One region of the Devosia sp. MDV22-iso42 genome, then DNA from elsewhere that is predicted to be linked to it. Evidence: riboswitches for the same ligand, from Rfam matches in the RefSeq annotation. Region 1 holds a riboswitch; the other holds the start of a gene.
The links. A riboswitch is a leader RNA that binds a small molecule or an ion and turns the genes downstream of it on or off. The one in region 1 is predicted to bind FMN.
Positions count from the first base shown of each region.

Region 2: it holds a riboswitch for FMN, as region 1 does, so the genes downstream of both, AC4NN3_RS05585 (DMT family transporter) here and ribD (bifunctional diaminohydroxyphosphoribosylaminopyrimidine deaminase/5-amino-6-(5-phosphoribosylamino)uracil reductase RibD) in region 1, are expected to answer to the same signal.

Region 1 is NZ_JBZVWR010000014.1:128,485-134,295, reverse strand. It holds gene AC4NN3_RS17745 (alpha-amylase family glycosyl hydrolase) at 1-553, shown strand, start outside; gene AC4NN3_RS17740 (hypothetical protein) at 627-926, opposite strand; gene AC4NN3_RS17735 (AbrB family transcriptional regulator) at 952-2,016, opposite strand; gene AC4NN3_RS17730 (M20 aminoacylase family protein) at 2,033-3,202, opposite strand; FMN riboswitch at 3,499-3,646, shown strand; gene ribD (bifunctional diaminohydroxyphosphoribosylaminopyrimidine deaminase/5-amino-6-(5-phosphoribosylamino)uracil reductase RibD) at 3,736-4,779, shown strand; gene AC4NN3_RS17720 (riboflavin synthase) at 4,760-5,368, shown strand; gene ribB (3,4-dihydroxy-2-butanone-4-phosphate synthase) at 5,344-5,811, shown strand, end outside.
Region 2 is NZ_JBZVWR010000006.1:807,460-813,270, forward strand. It holds gene AC4NN3_RS05575 (SDR family oxidoreductase) at 1-171, shown strand, start outside; gene AC4NN3_RS05580 (AraC family transcriptional regulator) at 322-1,236, shown strand; FMN riboswitch at 1,736-1,885, shown strand; gene AC4NN3_RS05585 (DMT family transporter) at 1,987-2,964, shown strand; gene AC4NN3_RS05590 (MurR/RpiR family transcriptional regulator) at 3,084-3,926, shown strand; gene AC4NN3_RS05595 (bifunctional 5-dehydro-2-deoxygluconokinase/5-dehydro-2-deoxyphosphogluconate aldolase) at 4,093-5,811, shown strand, end outside.

The DNA.
Region 1 (5,811 bases):
TCAGGGCGAGGAACTGGGCCTGCCCGAAACCGAGCTGCTGTTCGAGGAACTCACCGATCCGCGCGGTATCCGCTTCTGGCCGCAGGACAAGGGCCGCGACGGCTGCCGCACGCCCATCCCCTGGGACCAGGGCAATCCGCCCAATGGCTTTACCACCGGTACGCCTTGGCTGCCGGTCAAGCCGCCGCAATCCGTGCTCAATGTCGCCAGCCAGCAGGCCGATCCGGCCTCGACCCTGGCCTTTTACCGCACCCTTCTGGCCTGGCGCAAAGCCCATCCCGTGCTGGCGCTGGGCGATATCGGCTTCTTCGACCTGGCCGAGCCGATCCTGGCCTTCCGCCGCGCCACCGACACCGGCGCCATGCTCTGCGTCTTCAACCTTTCGCCCAACGAGCAGGCCGTTGCCGTCAGCGGCCTGCATGAGGGCACCATGCTCGAGCCGGTCTCCGAACGCGCCGTGCTGGCCGATGCCAGCCTGCGCCTCGGTCCCAATGGCTATGCCTTCATCGCCATCGATGTCTCCAGCACCGCCGCCATCAGCGATCTGACCTGACCGCAAGACAAAACCCGGCCGGCGCGTGCAGCGCCGACCGGGTCAATCGGGGGGTAGGGGGTCTGCGATCCGCCTATTCGTAGGCGCGGGTATAGCTGCCTGGATTGAAGAACTGCATTTCCTGGGTGCCGTCGGGCAGGCGCACATAGGCCCGCACGCAATTGCCCCAGCGCTCGACGCGCACCGCATCCACGCCACGCTGGCGCAGTTCGGTCAGGTCGTAATCGTTGCGATCGGCCTCGTTGACCTTGATCTCGTCGCCGACCATATACTCGAACGACATCACATTGCCCGTGTCCTGGCACATCACGGCATAGGACGGCACGGTGGCCAGCAGGGTTACGGCAAGCGCCGCCAGAGTAGTACGCAACATATCAGGGTCTCCATTTGGCCTGAATCTAGCCATCAATTGTGGCAGTTTCGCGCCGCCGGATCAGCACCACCACGGCCGGAATTGCCAGCGTCAGCATCAGCAGGCGCAGCACATGGTGGGCGGCAATGAACGCCGTATCATAGCCCAGCGCAATGCCCAGCGCACCCATGCCCTCCAGCGCCCCCGGCGCCAGTCCCAGCCAGATCTGGCCATAGGGCATGTCGACCACCAGACTCGCCAGAAAGGCGATCAGGCTGACAATGCCCACCGTCATGGCTGTCGCCACCACACCGCCCTTGGCGGCGGTGATGAGCTCGCCCCGGGTGATGCCGGCAAAGCGCGAGCCGATCAGCGCCCCGGTCAGGATGAAGGTCACCGTCACCAGCGGCCCCGGCAGCGCTTCGGTATAGAGCCCGCCCAGCTTGGCTGCCGTCGCCGCCGCCATGGCGCCCAGCACGAAGCCGGCCGGCACCTTGAGCCGCACGAACACCAGCCCCACGGCTACGCATAGCGCCGCCAGCGCCAGTAATTCCCCGATATCGAGATAGCCCAGCGGCACCGCCGGGGCAAAATGGTCGATCGGCAGGAACAGCGCCCCGATCGGCACGCAGATGGTCAGCATCATGATGCGGATCACCTGGATGATGACGATCTGCCGCGCATCGCCCACCCCCGACGAGGCGATCCCCAGCACGAAGGACAGGTGGCCGGGAAACGAGCTCAGATAGGCCGTGCCGGTATCGAGCTTGAACACCTTTGCCAGCATCCAGCCGGTCGCCGCCACGATGATCACCAGTTCGAGCGCCAGCGCCAGGATCGTCACCGGCCAGCTTGCCACCAGCGCCAGGCTGTCCGGTGCCACGCTGGCCCCCATCGACATGCCCACCAGGAGGAACGCCAGGTCGCGCAGCCGGTCGGGCATCACCATGGGCAGCCCGGCAATCGCCGCCACGGCCACCGCCAGCGCCCCGCCCATCAGCCACCCCGCCGGCAGCCCCAGCAGTGTCGCGATCCCGCCCCCCGCCGCCGAAACCAGCAGGGTGAGCAGCACGGGCATAATCTTGGCAAGGACCGGCATGGAAATGGTCATCAATCGTGGCGCCGTGCTACGCCACAGGTAGTGCCCGTTCCGCCAGCCGCACCCAGTAGCTCGTCCCCGCTGGAATGATCGCATCGTTGAAATCATAGCTGTCGGTATGCAACTCGCTGCTGTCGCCATTGCCGACAAAGATGTAGGCCCCCGGCCGCCGCTCCAGCATGAAGGAAAAGTCCTCCCCGCCCATCGAGGGCGGCGCCTCGGCGTCGACGCGCTCGGGCCCGGCGATCTCGCGCGCCACCTCGGCGGCAAAGGCCGTCTGCTCGGGCGCATTGACCGTAACCGGATAGCCGCGCGCATAGCGCACGCTGGCCGTGGCGCCGAAGCTCTTGGCAAATTGCGGCACGAAATCGGCCAGCCGCTGCTCGATCAGGTCCTGTACGCCCAGGTCCAGCGTGCGCACCGTGCCGGTGATCTTGGCCGTGCGCGAAATCACATTGTCCGCCTCGCCGGCCTCCAGCATGGTAACCGACAGCACGGCGCTGGCCAGCGGATCGACATTGCGCGACACGATCGCCTGCATGCCCACGATCATGTTGGCCGCCACGATGATCGGGTCCACCGTGGTCTGCGGCCGCGCCGCATGCCCGCCCTGGCCGGTAATGTCGATATAGAAGCGGTCGGTCGCCGCCATGATGCCCCCGGCGCGAATGCCGAACTGCCCCGCCGGCATGCCCGGCCAGTTATGCATGCCGTAGAACTCGTCGATGCCGAAATTTTCCACCAGCCGGTCGTCCAGCATGGCCTTGGCGCCGGCGCCGCCCTCTTCGGCCGGCTGGAAGATCAGCGCGACGCGGCCGTCGAAATTGCGCGTTTCCGCCAGGTATTTCGCCGCGCCCAGCAGCATGGCGGTATGCCCGTCATGGCCGCAGGCATGCATCTTGCCGTCCACCGTGGAGGCATAAGCCGCGCCGGTCTTTTCGGTGATCGGCAGCGCATCCATATCGGCCCGCAGCCCGATGGTGCGGCCGCTGCCATTGCTCCGGCCATTGATGATGCCGACCACGCCCGTGCCGCCGATGCCGGTCACGACCGCGTCGCAGCCGAATGCCCGCAGCTTGTCCGCCACGATTCCTGCCGTCCGCTCCACCGCATAAAGGATCTCCGGATGCGCATGAAAATCCTGCCGCCACGCGGCGATTTCGTCGGCAAACTCGGCAATACGGTTGAGCACGGGCATAAGGAAGTCCAATAGGTCGGTTCTGGGTCAGTGTCGCTGTCCCAATCCAAGCCGTCAACACTAGTCCTTTCCCCAGCCCCGCGCCATGCGACCAAGCGGAGCGTTTGGGAGCGGCAGGGCCAGCGCCTGTCCACGGGGCATCGCCAACCAGTCACCAGCGATTGCCCGCAACCGAGCCCAACTCGGTCATTCTCGCCCAATCCCGGTTTTCCCAAAACCGGTCACAGCCGGTGGCGATAGCAGGTTACCCCCTTGTTCCCTCTTGATCCGAATAGCTGCATCTCCTACTTGTCGAACAGAGTTCTCAGGGCGGGGTGAAATTCCCCACCGGCGGTAATTGTGCTTAGGCACATCAGCCCGCGAGCGCCCATCCTTTGGGATGGGGTCAGCAGACCCGGTGTAATTCCGGGGCCGACGGTATAGTCCGGATGGAAGAGAACCGATGATCGTGCCCGCGCGCTTTCCGCTCAGCGGAGAGCGCGTGCGTGTCGTCATTTGCCCTGAAACTCGTCTGAACAGGCGACGAGATGGGCATGACCGCAACATTTACCACCCAAGGTGTTTCACCGCAGCGCATCGCTGATGCCTTTGCGCGTGCACTGTCCCTTGCCCGGGCCCATGAAGGCGCAACGGCGCCCAATCCGCCGGTCGGTTGTGTGCTGCTCGATGCTGGGGGACAGACGCTCGCCGAAGGCGCACACCAGCGGGCGGGCATGCCTCATGCAGAGGCGCAAGCCATCGCGGGGGCAAGCGCTGCCGGGGTGGCTGGGGCCATCGACACGGTCGTCGTAACCCTTGAACCCTGCAACCACCATGGGCGCACGCCGCCCTGCGCCGAGGCCATTCTGGCGACTGGCGCCCGGCAGGTCTGGATTGCCCGCCGCGACCCCAATCCCCAGGTTGCAGGCGGCGGAGCCGAACGCCTGCAGGCAGCGGGCCTTGGCGTACGTTTTTTGGCCGATCTCGACCATCCTGCAGCGACGGCGTTGCACGCCGATGCCGAGCGTCTATTGGCGCCCTTTGCCAAGCGAAGCCGAACCGGACTGCCCTTCATCACCATCAAGCAGGCGGTTTCGTCAGCCGGTAGCATGATCCCTCCGGCGGGGCGCAAGACGTTCACGAGCGCCGTATCCCTGGACCTGGCGCACCGACTCCGGCGGCAGTCCGATGCCATCCTGACCGGTTCAGGGACCGTGCTCGCCGACGGTCCGCTGTTCACGGTCCGCCGGGTTCCCGATCATCCGGGTAAGCAGCGCATGCTGGTCATTCTCGACCGCCGGGGGCGCGTTGCCGACGACTATGTCTCGGCCGCCCGGCAGCGCGGCTTTGCCGTGTACCTGGTGCGCGACGTGCATGAAGCGCTGGCCATGATCGGCGCGGCGGGCGGCATGGCGGCTCTGGTCGAAGCCGGGCCGGCACTGACCGGAAGCCTGCTCGATGCAGGTCTCTGGGACGGACATGTGCTGATCGAGCGGGCCGCTCATCCGGACGGCACCGACCGGGTGACCATTCGACGAAACACCTCCCGTGAAACCGACCTAAACCAAAAGGAAGCCGATGTTTTCAGGCATTATTGAAAAGCGCGCACGCGTGACCCTGGCGGCGCCCAGCGGCGGTTCGCTGGAAATCGAGCTGGACAGCGGCTGGGCCGACCTGGCGCTGGGCGAGAGCATTGCCGTCAACGGCGTCTGTTTGACCGTCTCCCAGTTTGATGTCGCGGGCCGCGCCCGCTTCTTCATCAGCCCGGAATCGCTGGCGCGGACCAATCTGGGCGGGTTGACCATCGGCGTTGAGGCAAACCTGGAGCGCGCGGTGACGCTCGACACCCGGCTTTCCGGTCATCTGGTTCAGGGCCATGTCGATGGCTTGGCACGCCTGACTGAGCGGGAGGCAGCCGAGGGCGCCTGGAAGCATGTCTTCCTGCTGCCTGCGGCGCTGGGACGATATTGCGTCGAAAAGGGATCAATTGCCCTCAATGGCATCAGCCTGACCATCAATGGGTTGGAGGCCAGGCCGGATGGTGTCGCGGTGCACGTCACAATCATTCCCCACACTTGGGAGCACACCAATCTGCACCGCCTCGCCATCGGCGATGAACTCAATGTCGAGGTCGATGTGATGGCCAAATATGTGGAGCGACTATGTCTGCCCTATCTCAAGCCCTGAACCAGCTGCGCCAAGGCGGCATGGTGATCCTGGTTGATGACGAAGATCGCGAGAACGAAGGCGACCTGGTCGTCGCCGCCGAATTCGCCACGCCCGAAACCATCAATTTCATGGCCCGCTACGGTCGTGGCCTCATTTGCCTTGCCCTCACCGGTGGGCAGGTGGATCGGCTGGGGCTGCCGCAAATGGTGGCCAATAACCGGGCCCGGCGCTCAACGGCCTTCACCGTGTCCATCGAGGCCGTCGAGGGGATCACCACGGGCATTTCGGCCCATGACCGCTCCAGGACTGTCCAGGTTGCGGCGGACCCACAGGTCAGGTCCACCGACATTGCCTCGCCGGGACACGTGTTTCCGCTACGGGCCGCCGAGGGCGGCGTGCTGGCGCGCAACGGGCATACAGAAGGGGCGGTCGATCTGATGCGGTTGGCCGGGCTCAAGCCC
Region 2 (5,811 bases), on a different contig from region 1:
CCCGCTTACCAGGTCTTTGCCCAGCCGATCTTTGCAGCTTTTGCCAGGCCAACGCTCACCACCAAGGAGAGTGACGTCGCAGAAGCTGTATGGGCGGCCGTGCACGACACATCAGGCCAGCTGCGCTTTCCCGCCGGACCAGACGCTGTGGAACTCGCGCGGGCGAGCTAGGTCCGGTTTGGACGTACCTGGGTGGGGTTGCTGCACCGCGTACCTTCCAAGAATGGTCTCGCGGCAGGCTTGCACAATGCTATCGTGGGCTGGACTGTGTTGGCGTGAGGTGCTCATCCACCTCACGCCAAGTCTGAAGGGAGTTGTCGTGTGGAAAAGCAGATTGCAGAACTTGGGGACCTGATTGCTCGTCATGCCCGATCTGACATGGGTACAGCGATACCAGGCGTCATGCTGGCGCGACAGGACGTATCCACCCACGAACACACCATGTCCGGGACTGTGATGGCTCTGGTTGCACAAGGCGCCAAGCACCTGGTCCTGGGCGACCGCATGTACGAATATCATCCTGGCCAATACCTGGTGGCGTCAGTGGATCTGCCGGTCACAGGCAGGTTCATTGATGCCAGTCCAGACCATCCCGCACTCGGCTTCGGGTTCGTGCTTGAACCCGTGGCCATAGCCGAGCTTCTGCTTCAGGCCCCATCAGATGGGGTACGGCAGGAAAATGGCATCACTCCATCCGGCATGCAGGTCAGTGACGCATCACCCCCTTTGCTGGATGCTGTTCTGCGTATGGTCCGCTTGCTCGACACTCCTCGGGACATCGCTATCCTTGCGCCACTCGTCAAGCGAGAGATCCTCTGGCGTCTGATTGCGGGAGAACAAGGTAGCGCGGTGCGCCAGCTCGGGCTGGCCGACAGTCACCTCAGTCACATTTCACGAGCCGTTAGCTGGATCCGCCTGCACTATGCCGCATCCTTCCGCGTGGAAGACGTCGCCGAGTTCGTGGGGATGAGCGTGTCGGCCTTCTACCGCAACTTCCAGGCCGTGACTGCCATGAGCCCGATCCAGTTCCAAAAGCAGCTTCGACTGCAGGAGGCTCGATTGCTACTGGCCTCATATCCAAACGACGTCACTGGCGCCGGGTTCAAGGTTGGCTACGATAGTGCATCCCAGTTCAGTCGCGAGTATCGTCGGTATTTTGGTATGCCGCCCAGTCAAGATGCTCAGAGGCTCCGGTTGGGCAACGCCAAACATCGTCTGATGCTGCCCCAGCCGTGATGCTACCGCAGCTTTCAGGAAATCGCGATGGCTGCTCCATTGGCCGACATGGGGTAGGAAGCGGCCAGTCTGTTCTGTTTTGTCCGGCGAGTCCGGTTCATGCCTGTTGCCCGGAAGAACTTATCCCCGGCTGCTCCGGCGCGATTACACTTCTGCCCATCACCCCGCATGGGCGGCCTGCAGGCGAACAGTGGTGGGGTGGGCTGGGTGGAGGACGCCTCTTCCACAGGTTCCACGCTTCGGTTGCGACAGGGCGAGCGACCCCTAGGACCGGACAGTTCCAAAAACCAGCACCCCGAGGCGGCCACCGTCTCACTATTTAACTCACTCAGGGGCGATTGCCGCTTCGGGGTTCGTCCCTAGACCTATAACCGGAGGCCATTGGTCGTCCGGCGCCTTGGCTCATCTTTACGTCGAGAGGCGCGGTCACATGCCTGTGTCTGCTTGCAGCGGGCGCTGCCCTGGCCTATATCCATCGTCGCGGGACGATAGAGCCCCGCAATGTTCTCAGGGCGGGGTGCGATTCCCCACCGGCGGTAAAGGCGGCAACGCCAAGCCCGCGAGCGCCTTCGGACTTGATGTCCCTGGGGTCAGCAGATCCGGTGTAACTCCGGAGCCGACGGTATAGTCCGGATGAAAGAGAACGGGACCAACGCTGGCACGCCTGCGTCCGCCTCCCTTTGGAGCCGGGCGAGGCACCGGCGAGACTTCCCGTAACCCTGAGGAAACTGGTTACGGAAAGGACTTTTGATGAACCACGTTTCCTCGACTCCCCACAATGGCGCCACGACCGGCGCCCTGTTCATGGTGGTGGCCAGCTTGGCTTTCGCCGGCACCAACCTGCTGCAGTCGTCGCTGCCCACCCCGGTGGAATATGGCGGCTATGGCATGAGCTCGACCGGCATGGCCTTCTGGCAATATCTGATTGCCTCGGTACTGGCGCTGCCACTGATCCTGCGCATCGGCATCAGCAAGCTGCGCACACGCCATCCATTGGTGCACGAAATCCGTGCCTTCGTCTCGGCGCTGGGCGTGCATGTCTTCGTCTATGGCTTCGCCTCGGGTGTGCCGATCTGGCAGATGGTGACCCTGCTGGCCACCGGTCCGCTGTTCATAATCCTCGGCTCGACGCTGTTCCTGGGCGAGCGCGCCTCCACGGCCCGCATTCTGGCCGGACTGGTGGGCTTTGTCGGCGCCATCATCATCTCGGGGGTCGGCAGCGAGGGACTGAGCCTAGTGACCCTTATCCCTGTCGTGGCCGCCGCCCTCTGGGCCACGACCGACGTGCTGACCAAATATCTTGCCCGCGAGGAATCGCCGGAGACGCTGACCATCTCGCTGCTGGTGCTGGTAACGCCCAACCACCTGCTGATCCTGCTGGCCGTCAACGCCTTTGCCTTTCTGGCGCCGGGTGCAGTGCCGGCGGGCCTGGCCACCGGCTTCCCATTCGCCCTTCCCTCGGGCAATGCGCTGTGGCTGCTGCTGCTGCTCGGGGCCCTCACGGCGGCCGCGCAATATCTGCTCAGCTTCGCCTACAAAGTGGCCGACGCCACCTATCTGCAGCCCTTTGGCGACCTCAAGGTGCCGCTGAGCGGCTTGCTGGGCTGGATCGTGCTGAGCCAGATGCCCTCGATCTGGTTCTGGCCCGGTTCGCTGCTGATCCTGGGCGCGTCGAGCTTCATCCTGTGGGCCGAAACGCAGAACCGGCAGAAACTCAGCATGGCCTGATCGACCGCGGGTCGCCGTCCGCGGCGACCCGATTGTTCTGATGCTGGAACGGGCATTCGAGAAAACTTGATCCCGGGCGCGGTTTGGGGACTATGCTGGGCGCAAGACGAGAGCCCACCATGACCCAGACCGACACCAGAGACCTGCCGCCCGAGGATTTCGAGACGCTGCGCGCCGTCATTCTCGAGCGCAAGGGGGAATTGCCCAAGCGGCTGACCCAGGTGGCCGCCTATGCGCTGGACCATCCCGACGAAATCGCCTTTGGCACAGCGGCCAGCATTGCCACTTCGGCGCAGGTGCAGCCCTCGACGCTGGTACGCTTTGCCCAGCATTTCGGCTTTGACGGCTTTTCCGGGCTGCAGTTGCTGTTCCGCGCCCGGCTGCGCGGCCGCACGTCGTCCTATGAAGAGCGCCTCAAGACGCTGGAACAGGACGGCGCGGCTTTGGCCGAAAGCACCACTATTTTCAATGGCTTCGTTGCCGCCGGCCACCGATCGCTCGATGCCATCGCGGCGGCGGTGGATCCCGATGCGCTGGAACGGGCGGTGAGCCTGCTGGCCAAGGCGGACACCATCTATCTCATCGCCAAGCGCCGCTCCTATCCGATCACCAGCTATATGGCCTATGCCTTTGGCAAGCTGAAGGTAAAGTGCCATCTGGTCGGCACCTCGGCCGGCATTGACGATGATATCCTCGCCATGGCGACACCGCACGACGCGGCCTTTGCCATCAGTTTTGCGCCCTATGCGTCCGAGAGCGCGGCCCAGGCGCGCTCGCTGGCCGCACGCGGCGTGCCGGTGGTATCGCTCACCGATTCGGCGTTTTCCCCGCTGGCGGAATGCTCGCGCGAATGGTTCGAGGTGGTCGAGGCCGACCATGCCGGCTTCCGCTCGCTCTCGGCCAGCATGGCCTTTGCCATGGCGCTGACCGTCTCCATTGCCGAGCATAGGCGACGCGGCTAGCCGCCATTTGGTCACAAGTCTGAACGCATGATGACTGGCTGCGGCAGCAAATTCCATTGATGGAATGGGCATTCCATATTGACGCGAAGCCGGAACCCATGTTTCATCGCAGGCAACAGCCGTCCGGCTCAAACCGGCAGGCCGCGGATGGAATGGGAGAACAAGAGTGAGCACTGCGCAAGCCGGTACCGGCGCAAAGAGCCTCGACGTCATCACCATTGGCCGGGCCTCGGTCGACCTCTATGGCCAGCAGATCGGCACGCGGCTCGAAGATATCGGCAGCTTTGCCAAATCGGTCGGCGGTTGCCCCGCCAATATCGCGGTTGGCACGGCGCGGCTGGGGCTCAAGTCAGCGCTGATCACCCGGGTCGGCAATGAGCAGATGGGCCGCTTCATCGTCGAGCAGCTGGCCCGCGAAGGCGTTGCGACCGCCGGCATCGCCACCGATCCCGAGCGCCTGACGGCGCTGGTGCTGCTCTCGGTTGAAGCCGAAGGCGTATCGCCGATGATCTTTTATCGCACCGAGTGCGCCGACATGGCCCTGTCGGAAGCCGATATCGACCCGTACCTCATCGCCTCGGCGCGCGCCATTGTGGTCACCGGCACGCACTTTTCTCGGCCAAACAGCGAAGCCGCACAGAAAAAGGCCATCGCTCTGGCCAAGGCCAGTGGCGCCCGCGTCGCCTTCGACATCGACTACCGCCCCAACCTATGGGGCCTGGCCGGCCACGATGCCGGTTTCGAGCGCTATGTCGCCTCCGACATGGTCTCGCAGAAATACCAGTCGGTGCTGCCCGACTGCGACCTGATCGTCGGCACCGAAGAGGAGATCCTTATCGCCTCGGGCGCGGCCGACCTGCTCACCGCGCTCAGGACGATCCGCACGCTGTCCTCCGGCACGATCGTCCTGAAGCGCGGGCCCATGGGCTGCATTGTCTATGACGGCGCCATTCCCGACGACCTCGAAGCGGGCATTGTCGGCAAGGGCTTTCCCATCGAGGTCTATAATGTGCTGGGCGCCGGCGATGCCTTTATGAGCGGCTGGCTGCGCGGCTGGCTGACGGGCGAACCACATGCCACGAGCGCCACCTGGGCCAATGCCTGCGGCGCCTTTGCCGTATCGCGGCTGATGTGCTCGCCGGAATATCCGAGCTGGGCCGAGCTGAGCCACTTTCTGGCCAAGGGCAGTTCCGAGCGCGCGCTGCGCAAGGATGCTGAACTCAACCACCTGCATTGGGCGACCAATCGCCGGCGTGCCATTCCGAGCCTGATGGCGCTCGCCATCGATCACCGCAGCCAGATCGAGGATATGGCAGCGGGCGATCCGCAGAAGCTGGCGCGCATCCCCGCATTCAAGGCGCTGGCGGTCAAGGCCGCCGTGCAGGTGGCCAATGGGCGGCCCGGCTTTGGCATGCTGCTCGACGACAAATATGGTCGGGACGCGCTGTTCGCCTCCGCCGCCCTGCCCGATTTCTGGATCGGCAGGCCGATCGAGCTGCCCGGCAGCCGGCCGCTGCAGTTTGAATTCAGCCAGGACCTCGGCTCGCGGCTGGTGGACTGGCCGGTCGACCACTGCATCAAGGTGCTGTGCTTCTACCATCCCGACGATGCCAATGAGCTCAAGGCGCAGCAGATTGACAAGCTCCGCACTGCCTATGACGCTGCCCGCAAGATCGGCCGCGACCTGCTGGTGGAGATCATCGCCAGCAAGCATGGCCCGGTGGGCGACGATAGCATTCCCCGCGCCATGACCGAGATTTACGCTGCAGGCATCAAACCCGACTGGTGGAAGCTCGAGCCTCAGGCGAGTGCCGCAGCCTGGGCAGCCATCGATGCAGTGATCGATACGCACGATCCGCATTGCCGCGGCATTGTGCTGCTGGGC